DNA from 4 places in the Paenibacillus haidiansis genome. Region 1 is predicted to be linked to each of the others. Evidence: riboswitches for the same ligand, from Rfam matches in the RefSeq annotation. Region 1 holds a riboswitch; each other region holds the start of a gene.

Region 1 (7,531 bases):
ATTGTTCTATTTCATCCCATACTCAGGAATTTCCGTGCGTTCAACCAGCAATTGGTTCAGCATGGTCTTGAATGCCTCGGCGCTCCGGGGAACGGAGCGGCCTTCGGTATACCGCGCGGGCAGGCTGTACCACAAATCCGCAATCAGCGGCAGTTCGAGACCAAGGGCCCGCAAGCCACCCCGCCCGCTGAATACCGCTTCCGGCGTTCCCGCCGCCAGGCAAGCCCCATGATCCAGCACGATAACCCAATCCGCCCAGCTGTAGGCCAGATTCATGTCGTGTGTCGCCATCACGATCGTTGTCCCTTGCTTATGAACGCTCTCCAGTCCCGCAAGCAATTGAGCTTCCGAAAGTGGGTCCAGATAGGAAGTCGGCTCGTCAAGCAAAAGGAGCTCCGGCTTCATCGCCAGCACCCCTGCGAGCGCCGTGCGTTTCTTTTGTCCCAAACTGAGCTGATGAATGGGCTTGTCCTTCAGTTCTTCCAGCTTCAGCAAGTCCAGCATCTCAAGGCAGCGCGTCTTAATTGCCGCTTCATTCATCCCCATCCCGCGCAGCCCGAATGAAATATCCTCCCCCGGTGTGTTCAAGATCAACTGCTGCTCGGGATCCTGGAGCACGAGACCGACGTTGCGGCGCAGAGCCGCCAGATCTTTCTTGGCATAAGATACGGGGATTCCCGCCTGCAGCACCCTGCCCTGCTGCGGACGGAGAATGCCGACGGCATGGAGAAAGAATGTGGACTTGCCGGAACCGTTATGGCCAATCACCGCTGTCTTGCATCCCCCGGGGATGGAAACGGTCAATTCCCGCAGCGCGGGCTCCGCCGTATCGGGATAGCGGAATACTACTCCTTCAAAAGTCAAGCTGTCAGCCATGTTCATCTTGTTCTCCTTCTCTTGTCGGTCCATTTGTCCGTTGATGATGCCTATACCAACCTAATCCACAGCTCGGCAAGCAGCATCAAAGCGATGCCGATGTATGCCGACGCGGCGATTTTTCCCGGTACAGTCCGGGGTTCATATGGAGGCAAGACAATCTGTCCCGTATATCCCCGGGTAAGCAGCCCTTTGGAAAGCCCGTCATAACGTCGCATGGTGTTTGCAAATAGAGCGCTGCCCATCCCCGCCATCTCCCTCATCCTGGCCCAAAATCCTCGCTTTCCGCCCCTCAGACGACCGGCGAGAAGCATTCCGTGCACCGTATCGCTCAATAGAAATAAGAATCGGTACATAATCAGCATCAGCTCCAGTACGATTTCCGGCAGCCGCAGCTTCCGGAGCACCTGCAGCAGCTCGCCGAACGGAGTCGTTAATATCAGGAAGAAAAAGCAGGACAAACAGGCTATTACCCGGGCCAGCAGCTTCCCTGCCCGCCGAATTCCCGCCGCCATAACGTACAGGCTTTGCTCCGAAGCCGGCAGCTTGAGAGCAAGTACCGCGTCGGAGGCCTCCGGCCGTCCCAACTCCACGAGCACTGCTGGAAGGCTGAGAACAAAGAACAACAGCGCCGTACAGAGAAGCGATCCGTAGGTACGGGCAGGAATTTTGGCAAAATGGATGCACCACAGCATCATCCAAAAGAAAATAATGACCTGTAAAACAGGATGCAGGGAATAAGAAAGGATGAACATCACCACGGCGAATAAGCTTTTCCACAGGGGCGACAAATGGCGCAGCGCATTGCTGTAGGACAAAGCGTCAATTCTTCTGAGCATGGGACTACCGCCGTTGCTGTCTGCCTTTCAGCAGCCCGACCGAATAACCGATCACTCCGGCCCCAAGCGCCGCCTGCAGCGCAAACAGCATGCTTTCCGTTTCCCCGGGCAGCTCGGTAATCGGCTTGAACCAAGGCTCATAATCGGGGGCAACCTCCGTAATGACCCCCTCCGCCGCATCGTCAGCCCCGCCGAATTCCCCGTCGACCAGCAGCAGCGGCAGGACCACGAGCAGAACTACCGCCAGCAGCATCAACGCATTCTTCCACTTATTGCTCATTACAGGCCTCCTTCTTTCGTTTGACCTTTTAGCCGCGATAGGTCGTTCGGAATGTACGATTTCAACCAATTCCAGAGCAGTACGGTCAGCAATCCCTCACTGATCGCCAGCGGAATCTGGGTTACGGCAAAAATGCCGCCGAATTTCAGCAGGGAAGCGGCAAATCCGCCGTTCGCCGCGGGGAAAGCGGCCGCAAGCTGGACGGAAGTAACCACATAGGTCATCAGATCGGCGCAGGTCGCCGCCAGAAACACCGCCAGCTTTTCGCGTTCGGTGAATCTCATCATCAGTCTGTAGACGGCATACCCGGCAAAAGGACCCGCCACCGCCATCGAGAAGGCGTTCGCTCCCAGTGTGGTGATTCCTCCGTGGGCCAGCAGCAGCGCCTGAAACAACAGGACGATCGAGCCGATTACGCTCATCGGCAGCGGCCCTAGCATGACCGCTCCGAGGCCCGTCCCCGTAGGATGAGAGCTGCTTCCGGTAACGGAAGGCATTTTGAGCGCGGACAAGACGAAGGTGAACGCTCCGGAAAGCCCGAGCAGCAGCTTCACCTCGGGATTGTCCTGGGTCAATTTTTGCAGCTTCACCACCCCGAGCACAAAAAAAGGCAGAAACGCCGCCCACCAGAAAACGGCCCAGCCAACCGGCAGAAAGCCTTCCATAATGTGCATCGCCAGCGCCGTTCCCGGTTCATTGAGCAGTAAATAAACGGTAAATCCGGCGATCAGGGCCGTCATGCTCCAAAATCTCCGCTTTTTCATTCTTGTTCCTCCACTTATTATTCGTACAGTCACAAACTAAAAACTCCCACCCTGCAGGGTGGGAGTGCTTTGTACGTCATCAGTTGTGCAAGAGTCGGACCTGCTGCGGAAGACCGCTGGCCGCCGATCTTGAACAGAAGTACAACAGAGGCGGATGTTCTGCCGGAATGGCATTCATGGGAAAAATCACGTCAATGAGCCATCCGCAATACCGCTTGTCTTCTCTTCTATGCAACCAATTCGTACACCGCTCCTATCCGCGTAGGGTCATGGTGCGAACAAACAAGGTAGGTCTCCTGGCTCGGAATACAAACGCGTTCCTTCGTCTTCCCCGGATATAAAATCCGAGTGACAATCTGAAGTTCGGCTCTTCCTTACAGTGGCGGGACCGCTCGGGATTTGCACCCGATTCCCTGTTATCCCTTGCCTGAAACAAGGGCACCCTGTTTGTTAAATTTGTCCAGTTAATTATAGTGAGATTCGGCTAGCGATGTCTGTGATAAAAGTGGAGGCGCCGGCATTTAATCAAAAAGCCTGCCGATGGATTCCCAGAATGGGACTGATCTGCAGGCTTTTGTAGTGCTTGTTTGGGATAAAACTATAATAAGTATATTCCGTTTTATTTTACTTCTTGAGTCCCGGTCACTTTACCGTCGATAACCGCCGTAGCCTTCACATCTTCGCTTGCATAGTAGATGTTGCCGTCCACGGTTGCCGACTCATGAAGATTAAATCCGTTGGCTTCGACATAAACGTCGCCTTTAACCGTTCCGCCTTGAATTCTCAGGTTTTCGCTTTGCACCGTCAATTTCGGTACGGTCAGCGTGTAGTTGGCCGTGATATTGTGATCTTCATCTTGCGCGTAAAGGGCGATTTTACGGTAAATGTCTCCGTCCGCAGCGTCTTTATCATGGAATTCGCCGGCAACGATCACGTCTTTATCGACCGTCACATCATTCAAAATCGCTACGATCCAAGTTCCTTGTTCACTGACCCCATTCACGAATGCGTCCGCTTCGTTGACGAGCGAAGCCGTCGTTACCGCATCGGCTGCTTGGTTGCCCGCGTTTGCCGAAGTATCTTCATTCTTTGCGCCGCAGCCGGATAGCAATGCAACCGCAACCCCCGCTGCCAGCAAACCTTTGAAAATTTTCACAGTAGATCTCCCCCAAATAATAATATTTATGATGCAAAAATGATTATATATAAAATCTTATCATAATCATGTGATTAATTTCACTATAAATGTTATTTTTTTCACTTACTTTTGCAAGTAAAATATCCGTTAATTTCCTGGAAATGCCGGTTGGCCAATTTTATGGTTTAATAAAAAGATATCAAGTGAAAAATAGGGTTGCATAGCCACCGCCCGCTCGGCGGCTTTACCCGAAATAGCATAAGAAAGGCAAAGGATTATTCCCATGAATTTGACATCATTGATTCAGGCGTTGAAACAGCTGGATTTAAGAAGTTGCCTAATCAGCCGCCAAGGCAAGCCGATATTTGAACAATATAGAGATGATCGAACGCCGCATGAAATCGCCAAAATCAACTCCTGTACCAAAAGCGTCCTGTCCGCGCTGATCGCTATCGCGATGGATCAAGGACTGCTGCCGGGGCCGGACACGCCGGCCGCGGAGTTTTTCCCGCAGCTTGCCGCGGACCCGGATTCCCGCAAACGGGAAATTACGCTGCGGCATTTGTTGACGATGTCGGCGGGCTTTAACTGGACGGAGTTCGGCGGCCAGAACTCTTTTCCCAAGATGACCCGGTCGCCCCATTGGATCAACTTCGTGCTTGAACAGCCTTTGGCGGACCCTCCGGGAACCATGATGGAATATAACTCCGGCATCTCCCAAATGCTGTCCGCCATTTTGGCACAAGCCGCAGGTATGACGGTGGCGCGGTATGCCGAGCTTCATCTGTTCGGCCCGCTTGGCATCGAATCGTACGAGTGGGAGCGCGACCCCCAGGGAATCCATACGGGCGGCTTCGGTCTAAGGCTTCGGCCCGAGGATATGCTAAAGTTCGGGCAGCTTTATTTGCAGCAGGGAGAATGGAACAACAACCGGCTGATTTCCCGTGAACGGATTGCGGAATCGGTAGAACCCGCCATCTCGTCGGAACCGCCCCGCCGCGGCCGTTACGGCTGGCATTGGTGGACGGATACCTATCCGGATTCAGACGGTCCTCCCGGCACTGCCGCACCCTTATTCGATTATTTTTATGCGCGGGGGTTCGGCGGCCAGTATATTTACGTGGTACCCTCGCTAGAGACGGTCGTCGTTCTGACCGACGACAAACGCAAAAAACGGCAGTTTCCCGGCGATGTGTTCCGCCAATTCATCGCTCCCGTGCTGGCTCGGCAGATGCAGGAATCATAATGATTCACGGGTCACGCCGTGCGCACATGATCGAGCAGCGGTTGGATATATTTCTTGTCCGTGCTATCGAAAGATTGCTTAATCGCTTCGACCATGGCCTCGTCTTCAGGGGTTTTATCCTTTTTCCTTTTCAGGATATGCGGCAGAATCTTCATCATAAATTTGCTTACGAGGCCCATTCTTTCATAATTCAGGCCGCTTTGAAAATAGAACACAGGAATCGCCCCTCTGTCCTGTTCCGAAATATTGTTCTTGATGACGTTCTCCACTGTACCCTTTGCCTCCGCCGGCGCGGCCCCGGTGGCATACACAATTATCTTTTGTCCCTGTCGATGCGGACGTTGAAGCAAGTTTTTGAATTTAGCCAGCCCGTTAATCTTGCCGGCATAGATCCCCCCGCCGTAAATAACGGTTTCGTATCTAGCCAGGGTTTCTCTGGATATCGTTTTTAATTCGGCAATGTCGCAATTCAACTCTTCTTTAATCCAATTCGCATACCTTTCGGTAAATCCCGTCTTGCTGGAGTAAACGAGCAGCACTTTCAAATCCAACACCTCTCTCAATTATTTAACGGCTTGGGTTACAAAGGCTTTAAAAGCTTCATCCAATTGTGCGAGAATTTCTTCCGTACCGAAATCGGGGCCTTGCGTCGCCAGTATGAATGATAGACCTTGGGTGTAAATGATCATGTTAAGATACAGCGACTTGGCTTTGTCAAAGCCGATATTTAATATTTCCGACAAATGCTGAACAACCTTTGGATCACCTTCTTTCCGATAAATATCATCCAGAGAATGGATATCGGGGCGTTTGCGCATCATGTACAGCCGGTATAAATGAGGCTCCGTTTGGGCAAGCCGGATATAGGCGGCACCGACGGAACGGGAATAGTCGTTTTTATCGAGATGTTCAGCGATATACTGTTTAAAGAACTTCCCCGTATAATCCGCCAATTCTTGCTTCAATTCATCCATATTGGAATAGTAACTGTAAATGGGCTGTACGGAACAGCCTAGTTTCTCGGCAATATTCTTGACCATGACATGTTCCGGGCCTTGCGTTCGAGCCAATTCGAAAGCCGCCTCCAATATCATCTCTCGCATGATTCTCTGCTTCGGCATGATGTAGTCCTTTCAGAATAACTGAGTTATATAAATGGTTTATATAACATGATTATTTTTAGAGCTATGAATTAGGTCACCTATTGGGCATATGTTGTACCTGGTATTCCTTTCGTTGGAGATTTCCAATCAAGCCACAAAAAAGCGGACCGGAAGGATGGGCTCCTCCGGTCCGTTATTTTTTGCTGCATACCGCGATATAATTTAAACTCTTGCCTGCCTGATTAAAGAAACGGAACATTTGTTTAAACATGATTCTATTCTCTTTTTTTAAGCCGTTGATCATAATCTTTAACATACCGAATAAGCCTTCGTCACGGACCATTCCCTTCGGATTCATCAGCGACATGGCGCCGGAGCTCGTCGATACTTCTCTAAAACCGATTTCGCTGAAAGTACTCGTCCAGCCCTCTATAGGCAATGGAGATACATTGACATGAATGATACCGCGTAAAGTATCTATCAATTCTTCCGGGGTATTTTTCGTCAACATAATATCATGCGTCAATAAAATGCCACCCGGCTTCAAGACGCGGTGGTATTCCGAGATCGCCTTCTTTTTCGCCGATGCATTCAGCATCGTCAGCATCGCTTCATTAAAAACAACATCAAACGATTCATCCGCAAACGGCAGCTTCATCGCATTGGCCTGTACGACCTGGATATAATCTTCAAGCTTATGCTTGGCGATGTTCTTTCGCCCTTTTTCCAAAGCTTTGGCATCCATATCGACGGCCGTTATTAGGCAACGGTATTTCTCCGCCAATTCGATGGATGTCGTACACATATTGCAAGCCACTTCCAGCACTCTGGATTCTTTCGATAGGTTTGCTTGCCCGATTAACCAATTCGTCGCCTGGATTCCGCCGGGCCTTAGCCTCTTCTTCCCCAACCGCGCCAAAAAAGTATGTCCCGCTTCCGTCTTCCCCATTTCCCCAGCTCCTTAGACTTATTCCTTCTCCGGTTTAACGACGGTCAGCAGCATTTGAAAAGAAGTCTCGCGCGCGTGCAGCGCATGCGGTATATCGGAAGGCATGACGATCGCTTCTCCTTGCGAAACAGTATACTGCTGGTCGCCGATCGTAATTTCGGCGGCTCCCGATAGGATTTGTACCAGCGCATCTCCTTTTGTTGTATGCAACTTGATTCCCTCTCCTTGATCCAATGAGAACAATGTCATTCCCAAATCCGGCCGCTGCACCAATGTCATGCTGGATACTTGATTCGGTGCCACCGCGATGATCTCGTCCAGCTTGATGACCTCCGC
Region 2 (7,531 bases), on a different contig from region 1:
CAGCAGTCGATGTTCGTCGGCGCGGTCGACAGCCTGCAGGCCGGCGGGGGTACGGCGACCTTCGACGGGATCGTGGTGGCGATGAAAATGCTCCAGGATGAGCTGACTGCGAATCCGAACGTGAAGCCGCTGATCTTTGTGCTTAGCGACGGCGAGACGAACACCGGCCATTCGCTGAAAGATATCAAGGGATTGATCGAAAACTACAAAATCCCGGTCTACACCATCGGATATAACGCCAACATTCAGGCGCTGCAAAGCATCTCCAGCATCAATGAGGCGGCCAGCATCAATGCGGACACGGAAGACGTCGTGTACAAGATCGGCAATTTGCTGAATGTGCAAATGTAAATTTTATGGGGACGAGGAGGAATTAGATTGTCATTTACGATGGAAGTAGTAAGCCCGGAAGAACTGAAATCCGCAATTGAGGAGCAGGTGAAGCCCGAACCCGAGGAAGTATCGCAGCTAAAGGAGCTGGCCCAAAGCAATGTCACGACGATCCTGGATCTCGATATCGAGTCCTTGGAGAAGCGGAGAGAAATTTTGCAGTCGATCGATAATTTTGGGATGAGCACGATGAAATCGTCGTCGGAGAAGAATTCACTCCTGCAAGTATCCGTCGGCGATCTGTCTAAAATGGGCGACGACGGCGGCCAGGTCGCCAAAGGGCTAACCGAGCTGCAGCTTCAATTGAAGGATCTGGACCCGAGCGTAGTCGATTTCGCCAAGACCGGCTTTTTGGGTAAATTGTTCAACCCGCTGCGGGCCTACTTCGCAAAGTTTCAAAAAGCCGACTCCGTCATTTCCGACATTATCGTCTCCCTGGATAAAGGCAAATCCGTGTTGAAGAACGACAATACGACGCTGGAATTCGAACAGCAGGCGCTGCGGGAGCTGACCAAAAAGCTGCAAAAAGAAATCCAGCTCGGCATGCTGATGGACGCGGAGATCGAATCCCAGCTCGAGACGGCAAAACTGCGCCAGGAATCCGAGGACAAGATCCGCTTCATCACCGAGGAAGTGCTGTTCCCGCTGCGGCAGCGGGTCATGGACCTGCAGCAAATGCTGGTCGTGAACCAGCAGGGCATCATGGCGATCGAAGTCGTAATCAGAAACAACAAAGAATTGATCCGGGGCGTGGACAGAGCCAAGAACGTCACCGTTTCCGCCCTGAGAATTTCCGTGACGGTCGCCAGCGCGCTTTACAACCAAAGAATCGTCCTGAAAAAAATCGAGCTGCTGAACCAAACGACGGACAATCTGATCGCCAGCACCTCGAAAATGCTGAAGGATCAGGGCGCGGCGATTCAGAAGCAATCGCTGGAAACGAGCATCTCCGTCGATACGCTGAAACAGGCTTTCAGCGACGTGCTGGAGGCTTTCGATTCGATCAGCACCTACAAGCGGGAGGCGCTCCCGAAAATGCGCGAAACGATCAGCCAGTTCCGGGAATTGGCCGATACCGGCGAAAAGCAGATCGAACGTCTGGAGAAAGGCCAGAAATTAGGGTTGTAGCTTTGACAGGGCGAAAACGGAATAACGCCGAAGGCAAAACGAAAAATCCTGCATTCCACTGCAGGATTTTTTCGCGTTCATCCGGCCCAATGCGGCGGACGGACGAGCGACGGCGGCAGCTTCGTGGCGGCATCTCCCCTCGCCGCGTTAAGCTGCGTTTGGGTCAGGAAAAGGCTGCCGGTCAGATCGGCCCCGCGAATATCCGCATCCCGGAAGTCCGCCCCGATCAGGTCGGCGAATCTGAGATCGGCGTCCCGGAGATCGGCGGCAATGAGGTAAGCGCCCCTTAAATTGGCGTACCGGAGGTCCGCCCCCTTCAATTTGGCGCCGATGAGATCGGCTCCCCGCCCCACTTTACGCTTCGGCGGTTTCTGCGGGCTTCCATATCGGCGGCGGGCGTCTTCGCGCACCAGCTCGCTCGCTTGGCGAAGCAGATCGCTCACCTTGGCCCGGTGCCCCGCCGCATCCAGCGCGATAAGCTCGTCCGGTCCTAAACCAGTGAATCGCTCCGTTTCGTCCAGAGCCCGGCGGATCTCATCACGGAGAGTATCGGCGGCCGGCAGGGCCAAAACTTCGTATAGGTACCAAAGCAGCTCATGAAGCTGCCACATAACCGGAAACACCGCGAACATCTCCGCGGCGGTCCCGGGAGCTTGGCGCCAGTCTATTCCGCGATAGGTGATTTGCGAGACTTTCTGTCCGGCACCGAAGCAATCATACACCGTACAGCCGCGGTATCCGCGGTCCCGCAGCGAATCATGCGTACCGCAGCGGAAATCCTCCCGCAGATGCGGACAAGGCTGGCCGGCCGGTTTGTCGGCGGCAAAATCCGCCGAAGCGGCGAACGGCAGCGCCACACAGCATAAGCCGAAGCAGTTCCCGCAATCCGCCTGAAGGCCGGCCCGCCCGGGGGCGGGCGAAGACGGCGTATTTTCGTGATTCCGTGCCATTACCCCAACTTCCTTTCATGATGCACCTTAAATTTAATTATCTATATATTATCTTAAATCCCTATAGCATTTTATGATAGAATGATTTTGTTTGACCAGTAGTCAACGAAAATTTACAGAAATGAATAAAGAGAGGAACATTACAATTGGCACAGTTGTTTTACAAGTACGGAGCAATGAACAGCGGTAAGTCGATTGAAATTTTGAAGGTCGCCCACAATTACGAAGAACAAAACAAGCCTGTTCTTATTTTTACTTCCGCCGTGGACGACCGCGATGAAGTAGGCTTCGTCTCTTCACGGATCGGTTTGCGCAGAGAAGCGATTCCGATTTACGACGATACGGATATTTACGAAATCGTACGAAGTCATAAACCGAAGCTGTATTGCGTGCTGATCGACGAATGTCAATTTCTTAGTGAAAGCAGCATCCGGCAGCTTGTTCGGATCGTCGATGAGCTCGATATCCCGGTGATGGCGTTCGGGCTGAAGAACGATTTTCAAAATCAGCTGTTCGAGGGCAGCCGCCAATTGCTCATATACGCGGACAAAATCGAAGAAATGAAAACAATCTGCTGGTTTTGCGCCCGCAAGGCCACGATGAACCTGCGGATGGAGAACGGCAAACCGGTATATACCGGAGAGCAGATCCAAATCGGCGGCAATGAATCCTACTATCCGGTATGCCGCAAATGCCATGCCAACCCGCCGCTGTAAAATATCCCTACTATCGCAAGTGAGAATTAGCCCCGGACCAGCCCGAATGGTCCGGGGCTTCTTTAGAATCAAACTTTGTTTTGCTCTATTTCTAAATGATATTTATTAAAAACATCTTGACATAACACTATATATTGGGATATATTCGCAATACGCCAACTACATATTGTGGAGACAGGTACTTTGTTGATCAACAAGGTTTAATAGGGAAGTGCGGTGCGAAACCGACGCGGTCCCGCCACTGTAACAGAGGAGTGCTCTCTGAATGAACCACTGAATCGCCCCTTGGATAGACCGGCATTCGGGAAGGTAGAGAGGATGTTGAGACTGGAGCCAGGAGACCTGCCTGTTTCTTAGACACGGGAGCTTCCTACGGGAAATAGGACAGTGTTTTACATCAGGTTATTTTAAGCTGAGGTATTTTGCCTGCCCGTTCTTTCGGGGGTAAAATATCTTTTTTTATTGAAGGATGTGAAAATGATGGTTATCGCCTACGATTCAAAAACCGGCAATGTCAGACGGTTTATTCAAAAGCTGGATGCCGAATGCGTTCAGATTGACGAGGATATGAGTCTGGATACGCCTTTCGTGTTGGTCACCTATACGACGGGCTTCGGCCAGGTTCCGGAGAAGGTGCAGAAATTTCTGGCCAGGAACCACAAACAGCTGCAGGCCGTGGCCGCTTCCGGCAACCGCAATTGGGGGCAATGCTTCGCCATGAGCGCCGACAAGATCGCCTCCCAGTATGAAGTGCCTGTGCTGTACAAATTTGAACTCAGCGGCACTCCGTTAGATGTTACCAACTTTCAAGAAAGGATGAGTTCACTTGAAGCATATCGAGCTAAACAATGAAATTATGTCCCGGAGAGAAGACGGCTTCTTCGATCTGGAAAAGGACCTGCAAGCCGTACAGGCGTTTGAGGAAGAGGTAAAACTGCAAATGATGGCTTTCTCCAGCGTAGAGGAGCGGATTACTTATTTGGTAGAGCATAACTATTACTATGATGTGCTCGCCGAATACACGATGGAGCAGGTAAAGTCCATCACTGCGCTAATTGCCTCCATCCCGTTCGAATTCAAATCTTACATGGCCGTTTCCAAATTTTATCGGGACTACGCCCTGAAAACAAACGACAAAAAACTGTATCTGGAGACATATCAGGACCGGATCGCGATTGTCTCCCTGTTCCTAGGCCAAGGGAACTTTGAAAAGGCCAAGGAATACGCCGTTGCGCTGATCGAGCAGCGCTACCAGCCCGCAACGCCGACCTTTCTCAATGCCGGGAAAGCCCGGCGCGGTGAAATGGTCTCCTGCTACCTGCTTGAGCTTGACGACTCGCTGAACAGCATCAACTACAATATTTCGACCTCGATGCAGCTGTCCAAGCTGGGCGGCGGTATCGCGCTGAACCTGAGCAAGCTGCGCGCCCGCAACGAAGAAATCAAGGGCATCGCGAACGCCTCCAGCGGCATCATGCCGGTGGCCAAAATTCTCGAGGATACGTTCTCTTATGTGAACCAATTGGGCCAGCGCAAAGGCGCGGGGGCTGTGTATATCAACATTTTCCACTGGGATGCCAACGAGCTGCTCGACAGCAAGAAGATCAACGCCGACGAGAAGTCCCGCCTGCAGTCGCTGTCCATCGGACTGATCTGCCCGGATAAATTCTTTGAGCTCGCCGAGCGGAACGAGGATCTGTATGCATTTGCCCCGTATTCCGTCTATAAGGCGTACGGGCAGCATCTCGACGATATGGATATCGATGCGATGTATGAGGAACTGCTCGCCAACCCTGCCGTGATCAAAAAGAAAGTGATGAGCGCACGCGATATGCTGACGAAGATTGCGATCATCCAGCTGGAGAGCGGCTATCCCTATATCATCTACCGCTCGAACGCCAGCCGCCAGCATGCCTTGAACGCGATCGGCAGCATCAAAATGTCCAATCTGTGTACGGAAATCTTCCAGCTGCAGGAAACCTCCACGATCCACGATTATGATCAAGCGGACGAAATCCGCCGCGACATCAGCTGCAACCTCGGCTCGCTGAACATCGTGAATGTGATGGAGCACCGCAAGCTTCGCGAGTCCGTATACACGGGCATGGATATGCTAACCGCGGTGTCCGACATGATGAGCATCGAGAACGCGCCGGGCGTGCGCAAAGCCAACTCGGAGCTGCACTCCGTCGGCCTCGGCGTGATGAATCTGCACGGCTATCTAGCGAAGAACGGCATCCCGTACGAGAGCGAAGAAGCGAAAGATTTCGCCGGAACATTTTTCATGATGATGAACTTCTACAGCTTGGAGAGATCGATGAATATCGCCAAGGAGCGCGGCGTGACATTCCAAGGCTTTGAAGCTTCCGACTATGCGAACGGCGCATACTTCCTCCCGTATCTTGAGACCGACTTCGCCCCGAAGACGGCAAAGGTACAAAAGCTGTTTGAAGGCATGGAAATTCCGGGTCCGAAGCAATGGGCGGCGCTAAAAGAGCAGGTCGCCGAACATGGGCTGTATCATGCCTATCGGCTGGCCTGCGCGCCGACGGCCTCGATTTCTTATATCCAAAATGCGACGTCATCCGTGATGCCGATCGTGGATCAGATCGAGACCCGGACGTACGGCAACTCGACAACCTACTACCCGGTCCCTTATTTGTCCAGGGAGAACGTGCTGTTGTATAAATCCGCCTATAACATGGATATGTTCAAGCTGATCGATCTGATCTCGGTCATCCAGCCGCATGTCGATCAAGGGATTTCGACCGTATTGTTCGTCAACAGCGACGTGTCGACCCGTGAACTGGCCAGATACTACATCTATGCCAACAAGAAAGGCCTGAAGAGCCTCTATTATACCCGTACCAGAAAAGTCGGCATCGAGGAGTGCATCGCCTGCGCGATCTAATGCCAAGGTAAAGCCAGGAACATGAGGCCGATGAATCGGATAGACAGTGTCGTGGACAAACGCTGCCCACGCCCGACCAGCAAAGGAGGAACCCTGCAATGCGCGCAGTAAACTGGAACAAACCCGAAGACGATTACTCCAAAATGTTTTGGAATCAAAATATACAGCAGTTCTGGACGGAGGAGGAATTCCCCGTCTCTACCGATAAGAATGTTTGGGATATGCTGAGTGAGCAGGAGAAGGACATCTACAAGAAGGTGCTCGGCGGACTTACCCTGCTCGATACGAAGCAAGGCGGCGAAGGCATGCCGCTGATTCTGCTGCATACTACCAATTTACAGGCCAAATCGGTATTGGCGTTTATGGGCGCGATGGAGGAAATTCACGCCAAATCCTACAGCCATATTTTCACAACGCTATGCACCGGAACCGAGATCGACGAGCTGTTCGCCTGGGTGGACGCGCACCCGCTGCTGACCCGCAAGGCCGAGCTGATTACGGGCTGTTACAAAAAGCTCTTCAAGCCCCAAGCGACCGGCAAGGAATTGTACCTGGCGATGACCGCCAGTGTGTTCCTGGAATCGTTCTTGTTTTACAGCGGCTTCTTCTACCCGCTCTATCTTGCCGGACAAGGGAAAATGACCGCCAGCGGCGAGATCATCAACATGATCCTGCGCGACGAGAGCATCCACGGCGTATTCGTAGGACTGCTGGCCCAGGAGGTGCGGGCGTCGCTCGGCGCTGAAGAACTGGCGGAAGCGGAGGCGGAAATGGATGAGTTGTTCCGTCAGCTGGCCGAGATCGAGCGCCAGTACACGGAGGAGATTTACACGCCGCTGGGGCTGCAGGATGAAGTGCTCAGCTTCGTGCACTACAACGCCAACAAAGCGCTGATGAATCTGGGATTGGAGCCGTACTTCCCGGACGAAAAGATCAATCCGATCGTCGAGAACGGACTTAAGACGGATTCGAAAAATCATGACTTTTTCAGCCTGAAGGGCAACTCTTACCATCGTGCGATGCACGTGGATCAACTTACGGATGACGATTTCGTGTTTTAAACGGCATAACAAATGATTAGCCCCGGACCAGAACGACTGGCCCGGGGCTAGTTTTTGTGCACGCGATTAATTTTGCGGTGTATAAGTCAAATAAGTCCCTTTGTTTCCTACGGCGATATACTGCTTGCCGTCCCAGATCAGATCATGCAAATATTCGGAGGTTCCCGATTGGACTTTGGTCCAAACTTTGCCGTCCGGGGATCTTAGAATCAATCCGCCGGCCCCGACAGCCATGAACTCGTTGTTCCCGTAAATGATCGTACTGAGCGTGTCTTCTTTTTTGGAGTTATTGTCGAGATGTCGCAAGTAATACTTTTCATACTCCGACCAAACGGGATATTCCGCCTTCACCCATTTTCCGTCCGCCATGTAATA
Region 3 (7,531 bases), on a different contig from region 1:
TTGGCTATGAGAACCCCGGTTTGGTGTCGATCGGAGATATGAACCGGGTGACGGGACACTTTGATGCGGCCATTCTCGACATGCCGTATAATTTATGCTCGGTGCTCCCGGGGGAAGAGAAGCGGGCAATGCTGGCGAGTCTGCGCAGGTTCAGCGAGACTTCCGTCATTGTTTCCACCGAAGCGCTAGAGAGCGATTTATTGGCCGAAGGTTTTCAAATTTTAGATTACGGACAAGCGGCAAAGGATTCTTTTGTCCGGAACATTTGGGTCTGCAGAAGTTAGAAATAAATAATGAATTTACCTCAATACATAACATAATGTGTAATGTATTGGTTGTTATCTGTGAGAAATTGCTGAATTTTGTTTTATTTTTGCAAATAAGCTCTTTTTAAGTCTCAAGTCCTATTCTATAATGTAAGGTAAACTTACATAAGAGGAGTGGGGGAAGAATGAATCAACTCCGCGGAATGGGAAAACATGATCGCATACTTACTATGAACGCAGCGCTTTCTTTAATCCTTCCTAAGTTGAAGAGGGAAGGCAAGCGAGCATCCGGCGCTTCGATGCGCTTGCTTCCGATCGATCCCGGTGCGGCGGGACGCAGCGAGAGCGACTGGATGGCGATGGTCAATGAATCGCTGGTCGCATCCGACAGACTGAAGGCCGCGGTCGGCGAGGTCAACGAGAGTATCGAACAGCTCCAGCGTTTGTCCGATATTTCCTCGGTTGAAGATATGAAGCTTAAATCCAGCAGCGAACGTTCGCTGGAGCAGGTGCAGGAAAGCCTGGCCGCCATGCAGGAGGTCGCCTCCTCCGCACTGCGAATTCAAGAGGCCGCGGACCAGCTCCATAACCGGAGCGGGAGGACGCTGGCCGAGGCGTCGCGGATCACGGAGGCGCTGGCCGCCGCGGACGGGACGATTCGCTCGCTGGCGGAATCCCAACAATCCATCATCGGTCCGATGAGCGATTTGGAGCACAACACCCGGCAGCTCGGAAATTTATATCGCGAGCTGGAAGGCATCTCCGGCGAAGTATCGCTGCTTGCCTTGAACGCTTCCATCGAGGCGGCCAGGCTGGGCGAGCAGGGCAAAGGCTTCGACGTCGTAGCCGGCCGGATGCGTCAACTCGCGCAGCAGAGCAGCAAGGCGATCGGCAGCTCGGCACCGCTGTTCCGGCAGATCATGAGCGAAGTGGAAAGGGTCAAGGAAACGCTGAATGACGGCAAAAAATCGGCGATGGACGGAATTGAGCTGCTTAAATCGATGGGCGGCGATATCCGTTACATTTCCGAGGAGGTCGCCGAGGTCAATGAGCTGGTCGGCGAGACGGGGCGCCGCAGCCGGGAGCAGTCGGAAATGACGCGGAATATGGAGCTCATGATGAGGGAAGTCCATGCGGCGCTGAGCCGCAGCATTGTCCATGTGGAAGGCGCCTTGTCCCGTATGGAATCGCAGCGGGTTCATATCTCCAAGCTGCAAACGGTGTCCGGCGGACTCCACAGGGCCCAGGCCGAACTGATTTCATCCCTGGATCATGTGCGGAGTAACGCGAATTCCGGGGATGAAGAAGCGAAGCGGGAGTCTGCGGCTCAAGAGCTGGGACTCGCCTATGCGCGAAAGCTGCGGGAGCAGGCGGAAAGCGAAGCGATCGTCGCGATGCGCGAGCCGGAACATCGCGAAGCTCTGGAGCAATTGCTCGCAAGCGAAGCCGGGCTGGAAGCGGCCTGGAGCAACCGGGCGGACGGTTCTTTCGTCGTCTCGATTCCGGAGGCGGGGCTGCTCAATGCCAAGGGCCGCGAGTGGTTTCGCAAGGCTGTAAACGGGGAGACGGTAGTCTCGGAAGTGTATGTCTCCGCCATCACGAAGCGTCGCTGCATCACCTTGTCCGTGCCGATCGTTAAAGACGGCGCCGTGGTCGGTGTGCTCGGGGCGGACTTGTCCCTGGAGCAGTACTAAGCGGGCAGGAGACGGAGATGGATATCTATTACTAGAATCCCGGCCGGTTATATTGTAAGATTTAAGCTTTTCCCCTATAATCCAATAGAGAAAGAAAAGCTCTGATTCAAGCGAATAGAAAGCACCCGTTGGTCCTGAAGCTTGCGGCAAGCAGCTTCGGGTTAAAAGGGAAGCCGGTGCGAATCCGGCACGGTCCCGCCACTGTATTCAGGGACGAAGCTAGAAGTTATGCCACTGTCATGCGCCACAGCATGATGGGAAGGCGGGCTTTCGTCGCCAACCTGATAGTCAGGAGACCTGCCCACGGGAAGTAATAGACGGTCCTTCGAGGAAAGGATAACGCTCTGCATAGATTCGGAAGCTGTGTTCCCGGTATGAAACTCTAGGCCGGTTTCCGTTATAACTTTGTAGACGTAACCCATCCGACACAGGATGGGTTTTTCTTTTGTTCCGATCTTCCCTTGTGGGGGAATTGACCGGAAGCGGGGGTTCGCTTCGGCTCAGGCATTTCTTTGAGAACTAGAAAGCGAAGGGGAGAGAGCAATGAAGAAATATACTAAGCTTTTGGGAATCTGGCTGCTGGCGCTGATGCTGTTTATCATGGCCGGCTGCGGCTCCAATAACGGAAATTCGTCCGCAAACACCGGCAATAACGTGACTCAGGCCGGACAGGAACAACAGCAAGCGGGTAATGCCGCCGACCCGGAGCAAGGGGAACTGCGCACTGCATATCCGCTTACGGTAAAGGACGCTTTCGGCACGGAGTTCACTTTCGAATCCGCACCGCAGCGGATTGTCTCGCTGGCGCCGTCGGAGACGGAAGGGCTGTTCGCTCTGGGGCTGGATGAACAAGTTGTCGGGGTCTCCGATAACGACGATTATCCGGAAACGGTCAAAGACAAGCCGCGCATGGGCGGATTCCAGGTCAATGTGGAGGCGGTCGTTGCGGCCCAGCCGGACCTTGTGCTCGCGGGCAATCTGGTCGGCGAAGAGACGGTAAAAAGCCTGACCGATCTCGGTCTCAAAGTGTACCGTTCCAATTCCAAAACAGTGGAACAGGTGATGGAGAATATCCGGGCGGTCGGCGAAATCACCGATCACCAGCAGGAAGCGCTCCAGGTTACCGAGCAAATGAAGGCCGAGCTCGCGCAAGTGACCGACGCCGTGAAAAATTTATCCGACGATCAAAAGAAAAAAGTATACATCGAGTTTTCGCCGGGCTGGACGGTCGGTAAAGGCGAGTTCATGGACGAGATGATCACCTTGGCCGGCGGCGTGAACGTGGCCTCCGATATTACGGGCTGGAGCGAAATCAATGAAGAGAATATCATCCAGGCGAATCCCGACGTCATCTTGTACGCCAAGAGCGTCATCGACGAGAACAACCGGACGCTGGCGGAAATTATCAAAGGCCGCGGCGGCTGGGACCAAATTACGGCGGTCAAGGAAGACCGGATCATTGCGCTCGACGACAATTTGCTCAGCCGTCCGGGCCCGCGCGTGACCCAAGGGCTGATTGAAGTGGCGAAAGCGATCTATCCGGAACTGATGCAGCCATGAGAACCAAATTGGCGGGGTACGGAACGGTCGGCCTAGGCCTGCTAATTTTGACGCTGCTGATTTGCATCGGGGTCGGTTCCGTTCCTCTGCCGATCGGCGAGATCACCGCCATTTTGCTGCACCGGATCCCCGGGCTCGGAGAATGGATACAACCTTATTGGCCGAGCTCGTCCGAGCAAATCGTCATGCAGGTTCGCCTGCCCCGGGTGCTGCTCGGCCTGCTCGTCGGCGCTTCGCTCGCGGTCGCGGGCGCCGCATTTCAAGGGGTGCTGCGCAATCCGCTGGCCGACCCGTTCACCCTGGGGGTATCCTCGGGTTCGGCGGTGGGCGCGGCCGTGCTGATCTTTTTCGGCTGGCAGTTTTCTCTTGCAGGGGTGTTCACTCTGCCGATGGTCGCTTTTCTTACAGGTGCGGCCACATTGTGGGTCGTGATGCGGCTAGCCAGGGAGAACGGCAAAATTCCGATCGAAAGCCTGATTTTGTCGGGCGTCGTGATGCAGTCCTTCCTCGGATCGATCGTCTCCTTTCTCACAACGATGTCGAAAAGAACGGTGAACGAAATATTATATTGGACAATGGGAAGTCTCAGTCTCCGCGGATGGTCGTATACGGCCATCCTGCTTCCATATCTGGCCCTGGGTGGATTGTTTCTGTGGGGCCGGGCGCGTTCGCTGAACCTGCTCGCCTTGGGTGAGCGCGAGGCGGCGCATTCCGGGCTCAATGTGGAATGGACCAAGCTGATTGTTTTACTCGTGGCTACGCTGATGACGGCGGCCGCGGTGTCCGTGTCCGGAGTGATCGGGTTTGTCGGCCTTGTTGTCCCCCACATCATCCGGCTGATTACGGGGCCGGATTACCGGCTTATTATTCCGCTTTCCGCAATTGGCGGCGGTATTTTTATGATGTGGAGCGACCTTGCGGCCCGCTCGCTGCTCGCTCCGACGGAAATTCCGCTCGGGGTGGTTACGGCGTTCGTCGGCGCGCCGTTTTTTGCCTACTTGTTATATAGAAAGAAAAAATCGAGGGAGAGGGAAATGCGATGATCGAGGTGAAGGATGCCGCCAAATCGTACGGCCGCCTGCAGGCGCTGCGCGGGATCAACTGGAAGGTCGAACCCGGCGAGTTCTGGGGCATCATCGGCCCGAACGGCAGCGGGAAAAGCACGCTGCTTAGCCTCATTTCCGGAATCGAAGCCCCCGATTCCGGAGAGATCGCGCTTTCCGGACGTCCTCTCGTCTCGTACGGGCGCAAGGAATTATCGCGGAAGCTGGCCGTGCTACAGCAGGACGGGTTGCCGCAGGTTGATTTTACCGTCCGGGAAATTATCGAGATGGGCCGCTTCCCGTTTCAGGATTGGCTTGGCAGAGAAACCGGCGATAGCGCGGAGAAGCTGATGCAAGAGATTATGGACAGGCTGGAGCTTGACGGTTTGGCGGACCGTCCGCTCGCCAGTCTCAGTGGCGGACAGCGGCAGCGCGCCGCCCTAGGGAAAGTAATGGCTCAGCAGCCGGAGATCGTCCTGCTGGATGAGCCGACGACCTACCTCGATATCCGCTACCAGATGCAATTTATGGAGCTGGTCGCGGGCTGGCAGCGGGACGAAGGCTTAACGGTGATCGCCGTCATGCACGATCTGAATCTCGCTTCGCTGTACTGCGACCATCTGCTGGTTCTACACGGGGGAGAAGTGGCCGGACTCGGCACCCCAGCCGAAATTCTGCTGCCGGAAACCGTGGAGGCGGTATTCGATGTCAAATCCTATAGCGTTGTCCATCCCGACACAGGGGGGCCGCAGATTCTGCTGCAAAAGACAATAGGGACCGGCATGGACCGAACGCTAGCTCCGAATACTCCGGGTACCGTTTTAGAAAAGATATCGGGAATGGTAGAATGAGAGTTATACAACCGGGGTAAACGTGATTGATAGTTTATTTTAAGAGAGGAGAATTCGAAAAAATGAGCCGATCGATTATGGACATCGCCGCACAGGTGCAAGGGCCGGACAAGACCGCCTCCAAAGCGGCGGCAGCCTATCTGGACAGCCTGACCAAGCCGCCGGGAAGCTTGGGCAAGCTGGAAACGCTGGCGGTGAAGCTGGCGGGGATTACCGGCGAGATTAAACCGTCCTTCCCGGGACGGGGCGTCGTCGTCATGGCCGCGGATCACGGCGTATGCGAAGAAGGGATCAGCGCGTTTCCGGCGGAGGTTACGCCGCAAATGGTGCACAATTTTCTCTCCGGCGGCGCGGCGGTCAATGTTCTTTCGCGCCAGGCGGGCGCGGAAGTCATGTGCGTCGATGTGGGCGTGAACGCCGAGCTTCGTCATCCCGGCCTGATCTCGCGGAAGGTCCGCTACGGCACGGCCAATATGGCCAAAGGTCCCGCCATGAGCCGGGAAGAAGCCGAGGCGGCCATTCTGGCGGGGATCGAGGTTGTGGAGGAAGCGGTCGCCCGGGGGATCAAATGCTTTGTCACCGGCGAGATGGGTATCGGAAACACGACGGCCAGCGCCGCGATCATGAGCGCTTTGACCGGCATTTCGTCACTGGAAACCGTAGGCCGGGGAACCGGCATCAACGACGAGCGGCTCCGCCAAAAGGTGCTGATCGTGGAACGGGCGCTGGAAACGAACCGCCCGGACGCCTCGGACGCGGTGGATGTGCTCGCCAAGGTAGGCGGGCTGGAAATCGCCGGGCTTACCGGGGTAATTCTGGGCGCCGCCGCAAACCGCTGTCCGGTGATTCTGGACGGGTTTATCTCCGGTGCGGCGGCGCTGGCGGCCGTGCGCATCGCGCCGGACAGCATCCACTATATGATCGCCTCCCACGTGTCGCAGGAGCAAGGGCATGTGTACCTGCTCAAGGAGCTGGGCCTGGAGCCGATGCTCTATCTGGACATGCGGCTGGGCGAAGGAACGGGAGGCGTGCTCGCTTTGCATCTGATCGACGCGGCCTGCCGGATCATGGCGGAAATGGCCACCTTCGAGAGTGCCGGCGTCTCTTCGGGGACGGATGGGACGAAGCCGGCCGGAAAGGCACATTCATGATCGTAATGGTGACCGGAGGAGCCCGCAGCGGCAAAAGCGCCTTTGCCGAGAAATGGTGCATGAAGCATGCGGCCTCCGGGCTGTACATAGCAACGGCCCAGGCCTTTGATGATGAGATGCGCCGCCGCATCGGGCTTCACCGCCTTCAGCGCGAGGAAAGCGGGTTCCCGTGGACCACGGTCGAGGAGCCGCTGGAGCTGGCGGCTCTGCTGGCCGGTGAGAGCCCGGGAAGACTGGGCGGGGCTGCTCTCCCTGACCGGAGCGGACCCGAAAAAGGCCTGGCTCCGGTCGTGTTGGTCGACTGCCTTACCCTATGGCTGTCGAATGTGCTGCTGGCGGCGGGAGCGGAGGGGGATGCTGCGGCCGAAGAAGAAGCGGTCGCGCTGGAAGTGGAGCGGCTCGTTACGGCTGTCGCTTCTTACCCGGGAAGGCTGGTGCTGGTGACGAACGAGGTCGGCAGCGGAATTGTGCCGGAATATCCGCTCGGCCGGCGATACCGGGATTGGGCCGGAATATTGAACCGGAAAATAGCCGCCGTATCGGATCAGGTATTTCTCGTCACTGCCGGAATTGCCATCGAACTCAAGAGCAGGGAGTACAAGCTATGAAGGACAAAGGACGGCCGGTTTTGGCCGCTTTTCAATTTCTGTCGCGGTTTCCGGTGAAGGCCGAACTGGATTTCTCGCCGGAGCCGTTGCGCCGGAGCGTTAAATATTATCCGCTCGTCGGGGCGGCGATCGGGCTTGCGGTTCTGGTCGCAGGCCTGCTTGCGGCCTGGTTGCTTCCGCCCTTGCCTGCGGCCGTGGTGGCGCTGATCCTCTGGGTGTGGCTGACCGGAGGCTTGCATTTGGACGGCTGGATGGATTCCGCCGACGCTTTGCTCAGCTACCGTGACCGCGAGCGGATGCTGGAGATCATGAAGGACAGCCGCGTCGGCGCGATGGGCGTGCTGGCCTGCGTGTTGTT
Region 4 (7,531 bases), on a different contig from region 1:
ATCCAGGTAAACGGCGATCGCGCCCTTGCGCGTGCCGAGCTGATCGACGCTGACGGCCGTATTGTTGAGCTGGCGAATCCACGGGATAACGCCGGAGCTGGTGTTCTTGTGGCCGCGAATGTCGGAGCCGCGGGCGCGAACCTTGCCGAGGTAGACGCCGATGCCGCCGCCCATTTTGCTTAAACGGGCCACGTCGGTGTTGGAGTCGAAGATTCCCTCCAGCGAGTCGTCGACCGTATCGATAAAGCAGCTGGAGAGCTGGCCGGCGACCTTTTTACCCGCATTCGACATGGTTGGAGTCGCTGCCGTCATATAGATATTACTCATCGCCCAGTAAGCTTCCTTGACGAGTTCAAGCCGCGTCTCCGCAGGCTCGCGGTGCATGAGATACATGGCGATGACCATATAACGTTCCTGCGGCAATTCCATCGTCCGGCCTTCAAAGTCAGTAGCCAGATACCGTTCGGTCAGTGTGAGCAGTCCGATATAGTCGAACAACAGATCGCGCGAAGGATCGATCGTCCGGCCCAGCTCCTCAATCTGCTCCTTCGTGTAGCATTCCAGCAGCTCTTCCCGGTAAATCCCGGCTTTGCACAGATCGACGATCAGATGATGGAACGAACCGTAGGGCTCTTCCGCGTAAGCTTTATAACGGCGATTGACGGCCGCTTTCTTATAAAGTGTGGTCAGCAGGGCGCGGGCCGCCGCAAACTTCCATTCCGGTTCTTCCCTGGAAACCAGCTCCAGGGCCGACATCGTAAAGGCGCTGCTGATTTCCTCGCCGGTTACTTCGTCTCGTCTCAGCTTGGAGGTGACACCGCGAAGCAGACGCTCCTTATCCACATTATGTAATCCGTCCAGGATGCGGTCGGCATAAACGCCGAGGCGCTCGTTGTCGAACGCGAGTTGACGGTTATTCGGTTTCGTGACGATGAGTGGCATAATAAAATCCTCGCTTTCTTGTCTTGGGCTGATCCGGCTTCCCGCCGGGCAAAATCTAAAATATTCAATTCTTAAATTTGTAATATTACTTTAAAAAAAGGGGCGCAGAAAAACGCGCCATGACCCTGCCATGTAACCTATGGTTCATTTATATTAAACTATGAAAAGTATCACAGATTAACAATTATACTAGAAACGCGGCAAGCTAGAAAGAGTAAGTTGGCTCCCACAGCGCCGGCCCGCCCTGGGCGAGGCTGCGCTCAATATCGATCAGCCGCTGGTTGGAGCTGCCCCGATAGAGCAGGGAAGGGTCGCGCAGCTCCTCGACGAAGCGCCCGTCAACCAGAACCTGGCAGCGTTCCAGCAGGCGGTATTCGGGCGAGTCCGGCCACGCCGCCAATTCCTCATAGGTATAGCCGCTGTATATCCAGATTGGCACCGGCCCGGCTTCCCGGCGCAGGCGGTCGATGAAGCCGCCAACCTCGGCGGCGGAGAAAAAAGGATCCCCGCCCAGGATACTGACCCCGTTTAAAAGCGGGTTATTTTTAATGTCATGAATGATTTCCCGTTCCCGCTCCGGCGTAAACGGCTCGCCGTAATTAAAATTCCAGGTGGCCGCGCTGAAGCAGCCCTTGCAGTAATGGCGGCAGCCGCTGATGAAGATGGCGGCGCGCAGCCCTTCGCCCTCATTGATCGACTCCGGGTAATAGCCGCAAATATTCATGATTCATGCTTGACCCGGTCGCGGACTTCCGCCTGCTTCGCGGCGTTGAAGCGCGTTTGGAAGTCCCCGGTCAAATAGCCGGTGACGCGGCGCAGACGGCGGATATGGACATCGTTCTCATGGCTGCCGCAGGACGGGCAGGTCGCGCCGATGATACCCTCGAAGCCGCAGGCGGAGCAGCGGTCGATCGGGTGATTGATGCTGAAATAGCTGACCTGCTGCGAGAGCGCGTATTGCACGATTTGCAGGAATGCCGCCGGATTGCTGCGGGCGTTGCCGTTGAGTTCGATATAAGAGATGGCCCCCGCGTTGCATAAGCCGTGGAAGGGAGCTTCCAGCCGGATCTTTTTCGCGGCGCTCAGGTTGAAATATACCGGAACATGGAACGAGTTCGTATAATATTCGCGGTCCACGACCCCGGGCACCTCGCCGTAGGCGGCGCGGTCGCGCTTGGTGAATTTGCCGGACAGCCCTTCGGCCGGCGTGGCGAACAGCGTGATGTTCAAGTTGTGGATCTCGCTCTGTCTGTCGCAATAGTCGCGCATATAGGCGATCAGCTCGTAAGCTTTATTGTAAACCAGCTCGTCCTCCGCATGATGCTTGCCGTACATCGCCTTCATGCATTCCGCCAGCCCGATGAACCCGATGGACAGGGTACCGTGCTTGAGCAGCTCGCGGACCGGCTCTTCCGGACCAAGCTGCTCGCCGCCTTCCCATACGCCTTCACGCATCATGAAATCCGATGCCTTGGCTTTCTGGGAAGCCTGAATTTCATAGCGGTGCAGCAGGCCTTCCAGCGCGATGTCCATGTAATGGGTCAGCTCGCGGTAGAAGCCGTACTCATCGGCTTCCTTCCGGCGTCCGAGCGCGATGCCGTGCTCCAGGCCGAGCTTGACGAGATTCAGCGTATTAAAGGAAAGGTTGCCCTTCCCGGACAGGTGATTGCGTCCGAACCGGTCGCTGAGTACCCGGGTGCGGCAGCCCATCGTCGCGAATTCCGTATCCGGGTCGGCCGGATCGTAATACATCAGGTTCAGCGGCGCATCCAGGTTGGCGAAATTCGGGTACAGCCGTTTGGCCGAGCATTCCGCCGCTTTCAGGAACAGATGATAGTTGGGCTCGCCTTCTTTTTGATTCACGCCTTGTTTGCATTTGAATATCTGAATCGGGAAAATCGGCGTTTCTCCGCTGCCCAGCCCCCGCATCGTCGCCGTCAGCAGCGATTCGATCACAAGCCGGCCCTCCGGCGAGGTGCAGGTGCCGTAGTTGATGCTGGTGAACGGAATCTGCCCCCCGGCCCGGCTGGACATCGTGTTGAGGTTATGTATGAGGCTTTCCGCCGCCTGCAGCGTTTCGCTCTCGGTTTCTTTTAACGCATATTTGAAAGCTTTCGGATATTCGGCCTGCAAATCCGCGCGGCTCATGTTGATTTCGCCGCCGAAATCCCCCTCGCCATCGCCTTCTTCAAAATACTCCAGCCCTTTGCGGAAGTATTTGGCGAACGATTTCGTCACATAAGGGGCGAGGTCGAAGTCCAGCTTGTTGGCAGACACGCCTCCGTACTGGGAGTTTTGCTGGGATTGAAAAATAATCGCGACCAGCGCCATCGCGGTCATGATCGAATTCGGCGGCCGGACGCTGCCGTTGCCGGTGTTGAAGCCTTCGCGCAGCAATTTTTCGAACGGGATGAAAATGCAGTTCGTCGTTCCGATCGCGTATTGGTCCAGGTCATGCACATACACGACATTGTCCTTGATCGCCTGCACCAGCCGCGGCGGCATCACGAAGTGATTCGCGTACCATTTGGCGTATTCGCTGCCGAATTTGCTCATTTTGCCGGAGAAGCTTTCCCCGTTCAGGTTGGCATTCTCGCGCAATACCTCCATATTCGTGCTTTCGACGATTTCCTCGCCCAAACGGATGACCTCGTCGAGCATTTGCGTCCGGATTACGTCCGTATCCAATCGATTCATGATCGCCATTATAAGTTCTCCTCCCCGATAACTAGGCAATAAATCCATACAAAAAAGCATTTCCAAACCGACAAGGTCGAAAATGCCCGGGTGCGCTTTTTGAAAATAGCCGGATTGCCGAATCTCCGTAAGTCAAAGTAAAGCTATGTATAAGCTGCAATCGGACACCTCCCCGTACCTCGCAGGTTCATGTGCGGTGTCTTTCAAACGGGCAGGTCTCCTGGCTTCCGAAATATTTGACCGGCGCCTTCCCGCAGGGAGTATTTGTACCTGCAGTGACATCCATGCCGGCAAATTCGCTGGGGGCAGAGCAACTACGGCTTGTCCCCGACTCTTCCGGTTACAGTGGCGGGACCGCAGCGGACTTGCACCGCACTTCCCTTTTAAGCTTCGGTGGAATAGGACCACCGAACCACCCATTTTCACTATATTTTGTTGTCCTGTTAAGATATTAACCCAATATATTGTGTTTGTAAATGACCCGTAAACGGAAAAACCGGGTGAAACGGATTGAAAAAACATTGAAAGCAACCATGGCGCGGGGAGCGGGGGACAAAAATTTTTTTGCCGTTTTATCTCGGAAGCTCGTGGGCATATTTCTTCCGCAATTGATTCAATTCATTCAATTTAAGCAAGTGCTCCTCCTGGTTTCTCATGCCGACCGCGACAATCAGGTTCTCCACCATAAATGTCGGGGCGATCATGGAATGGAACTCCCAGGCTTCCCCCCGGCTGGCAAACAGGGTGATATCGCTTTGGTCCGCGAAATCGGATACCAGACGGTCCGTGATGAGCAAGGTGCGGTAACCCGATTCCTTGGCGTGCTGAGTAATCACCTTCGCTTCCGGCAGCAGCCTGACGAACCCGAATAACACGACAAGATCGCCCTTCGCCAGGTGGAGGAGGTCCTCAAACAGTTCGCTGCCGCCGCGTTCCAAGCGGTGAATGGACAGGCCGAACCGGCCGAGCCGGTAACGCATCAGCTCCGCGAGGCCGGCCGACGGCCCGGGACCGTACACGTAGATCCGCTTGGCGGAGATCAGCGCGGTCACCGCGGCTTCAAATGATTCCGCGGAGTAGTGGCTCATCGTCTCCTCCAGCTGCCTGATGCTTGTGGCGAGAAACTGTTGGGGAAGCGGGCTCGCATCCGCTTTATCCATAATATTTTTCATTTTGGCGGCCGGGGTGACATCCAGCTGTTCGCGGAGCCGGGCTTTGAACTCTTTGATATTTTTGAAGCCGACCGAGCGCCAAAACCGCGACACCGAAGCGATGCTTAAGTCCAGCGCATCGGCGATTTCCTGTTCGGTGGAGAACAGGACGGCCTGCGCATTTTTCTGAATATAGTCGGCAATTTTCAATTGACCCGGAGACAGTGATTCCGTGTTCCAGTCCATTTTCACGAAGAAGGCCTCGCTTTCCTAGTCAGGTAGGTTGATAGCAATAGATTAACATACGGGGTTGGACCCGGCAAAAGGGAGAGCGGACGAGAGGGAAGGGCTGCTGCAAACAAGAATGACGTATTTATTTTCATTGAATTAGTTTATGTAAATATTTTTACATAAGATTTACGTGTATAAGCGTTGGAGTTAATAATTCGGTTTTATATTGGGAGTATCTTAAAGCCACACTGTTTGAACAACCTTTATTAGGGAGGAAAAAGCAATGGTTCGATTAGGCAAAAGATACGTGCTGACCCAATCGCAAAAGATGATGGTGTTTATTCTGTCCATGTCGCTCTACGGCTTGTCCAACATGATTACGGAGCTCATTCCTTCGGTGCGGCTCGGTCCGGTGGAATTCTCGGTGGAATATTTCGCCTTCATTCCGCTGACGCTGTGCATCCTGTTTCATCCGTTCTATGCCGCGGTCGGCGCGGCGCTGGGCGAGGTCATTTTCGGCGAGATTATGCTCGGACAGTTTGGCGGGCTTGGCGAATTGGAGAAATTCATCGGCTTCTCGCTGGCCATGTTTATTGCCGGGAGCCTGGTCAATGATCCGAGAAACCGCACGCAGGTGGGAATCGCGGCGATCACCGGTGTGGCGATCCACCAATTTATCAGCAGCGCGGTCGATATCGCGAAGGTCTGGATCGGGGTGGAGGAGTTTGAGGCCGTACCGGGATTGGCGCAGAGCGTCGTAGTCGTGGAGGGGGTCTCCTTCCTGAATGACGTATTGTTCTCCGGCATTTTGTTCGCGCTCTTGCCTACGCTGTATCTAGTACCCCGGCTGTACGGCAAAATCGAGCCATTGCTCGGGATGAAACCGCGAGATAATGGGGTGAAATATTCACTGGGTGAAATTCTGGCCCCGCGTCTGATCCTTGTCTCTGTGCTGCTCGCGGTATTCGCGGCGGTTGCGGAATTCCTGGCGGAATCCGATATGGCGCTGATCGATTGGGACGCCGATTTCCTGGAAAGCATTGGGGGATGGTTTATCTGGGTCAGTATCGGCGCAGCGGCGATCGTTGCTTTGATTACGATTTTGCTGCTCATTCGTAAAGGCAAGCGCGTCACTCGGCAGATGGACGGGAGCGGTCAGGCTTGATGGCGGAAGAACAATACATCGTATCCCTGGACGGGGTGACATTTACATACCCCGGCGGCGAAAGGCCGGTATTGAACGGAGTGTCCCTGGAGATCAAACGGGGCGATTTTGTCGCCGTGATCGGCGGCAACGGCAGCGGCAAATCGACCCTGTGCAAAACGTTGAACGGCTTGATTCCCCATTATTATGTCGGCGATTTCACGGGCTCGGTACGGGTGTGCGGGCTGGATACTTCACGGCACGATGTCGCGCGGTTGTCCAGGCATGTCGGATATGTGTACCAGGACTTCGAGAACCAGCTCATCCGTCCGACCGTGCTGGACGACGCCGGCTTCGCGCCGCTCAATTACGGCTGTGAGGATTATGCCGAGCGCGGCCGCCGGGCGCTTGGTCTGGTCGATCTGCGGGTGGACCCGAAGGAGTTCATCTGGCAGCTCAGCGGAGGGCAGAAGCATCAGCTTGCATTGGCGGGGGCGGTCTCGCTCGACCCGGAGATACTGATCATCGACGAGCCGGTGGCGCAGCTGGATCCGAATCATGCCCGGCAGATCTACGATCTGCTGCGGAATTTGAACGAATGCCACGGGAAAACGATCATCGTGATCGAGCATCATACCGAATTCATCGCCGAATATTGCCAATCGGTCGTGCTGATGGACGCCGGCCGGGTGCTGTGGTCGAAGCCGGTGAAGGAGGCGCTGCGCGAGCTCGGTCAACTGGAAGCGAGCCAGATTTATCCGCCCCAGGTCACGCAGGCCGCCGCGGGTGTGGACCGTTCCGGCCGGAGGGCCGCGCCGGGAGGGGCCCTGGAACGCGAGTATCCCGTGACCTTGGAGGAAGCGGTCCGGTATTTCAGCCGCCGGAAGGAAGGGTGGGCGGAAGGGAGCGGCGCTGCTGCCGATAGCGATTCTGCCCGGTTCGCGGGCGGAGGCCTGGCGCTCCCGGCGGAAGCGACGCGCCTCGGTTCCGCGAGCCCGGTGATCGAGGTCAAGCACGCCCGCTATTCTTACCGGACGGTGGCGCGCGAGCGCAAGACGGTATTGAACGACGTTAGCCTGTCTTTTCGTCCGGGCGATCTGGTGGCCCTCGTCGGCAACAACGGGGCCGGAAAATCCTCGTTCATGAAGCTGATTACCGGAGTGACGAAGCCGGAAAGCGGGTATGTCCGCGTCAAGGGCGTCGATACAATGACAACCTTACCGGAGCGGTTAGCCGATACGGTGACTTACATTTATCAGAATCCGGAAGAGATGTTCATCGAGGACTCGGTCCGGAAGGACGTGGAGTTCTTCCTGAAGGCGCGCCGCGTGAGCGGGTACAAGGAGAAGGTCGACGAGATTCTGGA

What was found. A riboswitch is a leader RNA that binds a small molecule or an ion and turns the genes downstream of it on or off. The one in region 1 is predicted to bind cobalamin.
Positions count from the first base shown of each region.
Region 2: another riboswitch for cobalamin. It lies ahead of nrdI (class Ib ribonucleoside-diphosphate reductase assembly flavoprotein NrdI); the one in region 1 lies ahead of V3851_RS16090 (energy-coupling factor ABC transporter permease).
Region 3: another riboswitch for cobalamin. It lies ahead of V3851_RS14350 (ABC transporter substrate-binding protein); the one in region 1 lies ahead of V3851_RS16090 (energy-coupling factor ABC transporter permease).
Region 4: another riboswitch for cobalamin. It lies ahead of V3851_RS10565 (anaerobic ribonucleoside triphosphate reductase); the one in region 1 lies ahead of V3851_RS16090 (energy-coupling factor ABC transporter permease).

Region 1 is NZ_JAZHPZ010000007.1:225,772-233,302, forward strand. It holds gene V3851_RS16075 (energy-coupling factor ABC transporter ATP-binding protein) at 7-876, opposite strand; gene cbiQ (cobalt ECF transporter T component CbiQ) at 927-1,715, opposite strand; gene V3851_RS16085 (energy-coupling factor ABC transporter substrate-binding protein) at 1,720-1,995, opposite strand; gene V3851_RS16090 (energy-coupling factor ABC transporter permease) at 1,995-2,759, opposite strand; cobalamin riboswitch at 3,029-3,220, opposite strand; gene V3851_RS16095 (polymer-forming cytoskeletal protein) at 3,379-3,915, opposite strand; gene V3851_RS16100 (serine hydrolase domain-containing protein) at 4,181-5,143, shown strand; gene V3851_RS16105 (flavodoxin domain-containing protein) at 5,155-5,682, opposite strand; gene V3851_RS16110 (TetR/AcrR family transcriptional regulator) at 5,707-6,264, opposite strand; gene V3851_RS16115 (class I SAM-dependent methyltransferase) at 6,440-7,195, opposite strand; gene V3851_RS16120 (cupin domain-containing protein) at 7,214-7,531, opposite strand, start outside.
Region 2 is NZ_JAZHPZ010000010.1:142,407-149,937, forward strand. It holds gene V3851_RS18610 (vWA domain-containing protein) at 1-351, shown strand, start outside; gene V3851_RS18615 (toxic anion resistance protein) at 379-1,518, shown strand; gene V3851_RS18620 (pentapeptide repeat-containing protein) at 1,596-2,468, opposite strand; gene V3851_RS18625 (thymidine kinase) at 2,615-3,184, shown strand; cobalamin riboswitch at 3,344-3,548, shown strand; gene nrdI (class Ib ribonucleoside-diphosphate reductase assembly flavoprotein NrdI) at 3,665-4,036, shown strand; gene nrdE (class 1b ribonucleoside-diphosphate reductase subunit alpha) at 4,011-6,095, shown strand; gene nrdF (class 1b ribonucleoside-diphosphate reductase subunit beta) at 6,194-7,156, shown strand; gene V3851_RS18645 (WD40/YVTN/BNR-like repeat-containing protein) at 7,223-7,531, opposite strand, start outside.
Region 3 is NZ_JAZHPZ010000006.1:190,257-197,787, reverse strand. It holds gene V3851_RS14360 (TRM11 family SAM-dependent methyltransferase) at 1-284, shown strand, start outside; gene V3851_RS14355 (methyl-accepting chemotaxis protein) at 452-1,960, shown strand; cobalamin riboswitch at 2,073-2,279, shown strand; gene V3851_RS14350 (ABC transporter substrate-binding protein) at 2,504-3,520, shown strand; gene V3851_RS14345 (FecCD family ABC transporter permease) at 3,517-4,563, shown strand; gene V3851_RS14340 (ABC transporter ATP-binding protein) at 4,560-5,414, shown strand; gene cobT (nicotinate-nucleotide--dimethylbenzimidazole phosphoribosyltransferase) at 5,477-6,565, shown strand; gene V3851_RS14330 (bifunctional adenosylcobinamide kinase/adenosylcobinamide-phosphate guanylyltransferase) at 6,562-7,173, shown strand; gene cobS (adenosylcobinamide-GDP ribazoletransferase) at 7,170-7,531, shown strand, end outside.
Region 4 is NZ_JAZHPZ010000004.1:192,563-200,093, reverse strand. It holds gene V3851_RS10575 (ribonucleoside-diphosphate reductase subunit alpha) at 1-942, opposite strand, end outside; gene nrdG (anaerobic ribonucleoside-triphosphate reductase activating protein) at 1,148-1,666, opposite strand; gene V3851_RS10565 (anaerobic ribonucleoside triphosphate reductase) at 1,663-3,603, opposite strand; cobalamin riboswitch at 3,833-4,072, opposite strand; gene V3851_RS10560 (MurR/RpiR family transcriptional regulator) at 4,212-5,036, opposite strand; gene V3851_RS10555 (cell division protein FtsQ) at 5,305-6,186, shown strand; gene V3851_RS10550 (ABC transporter ATP-binding protein) at 6,186-7,531, shown strand, end outside.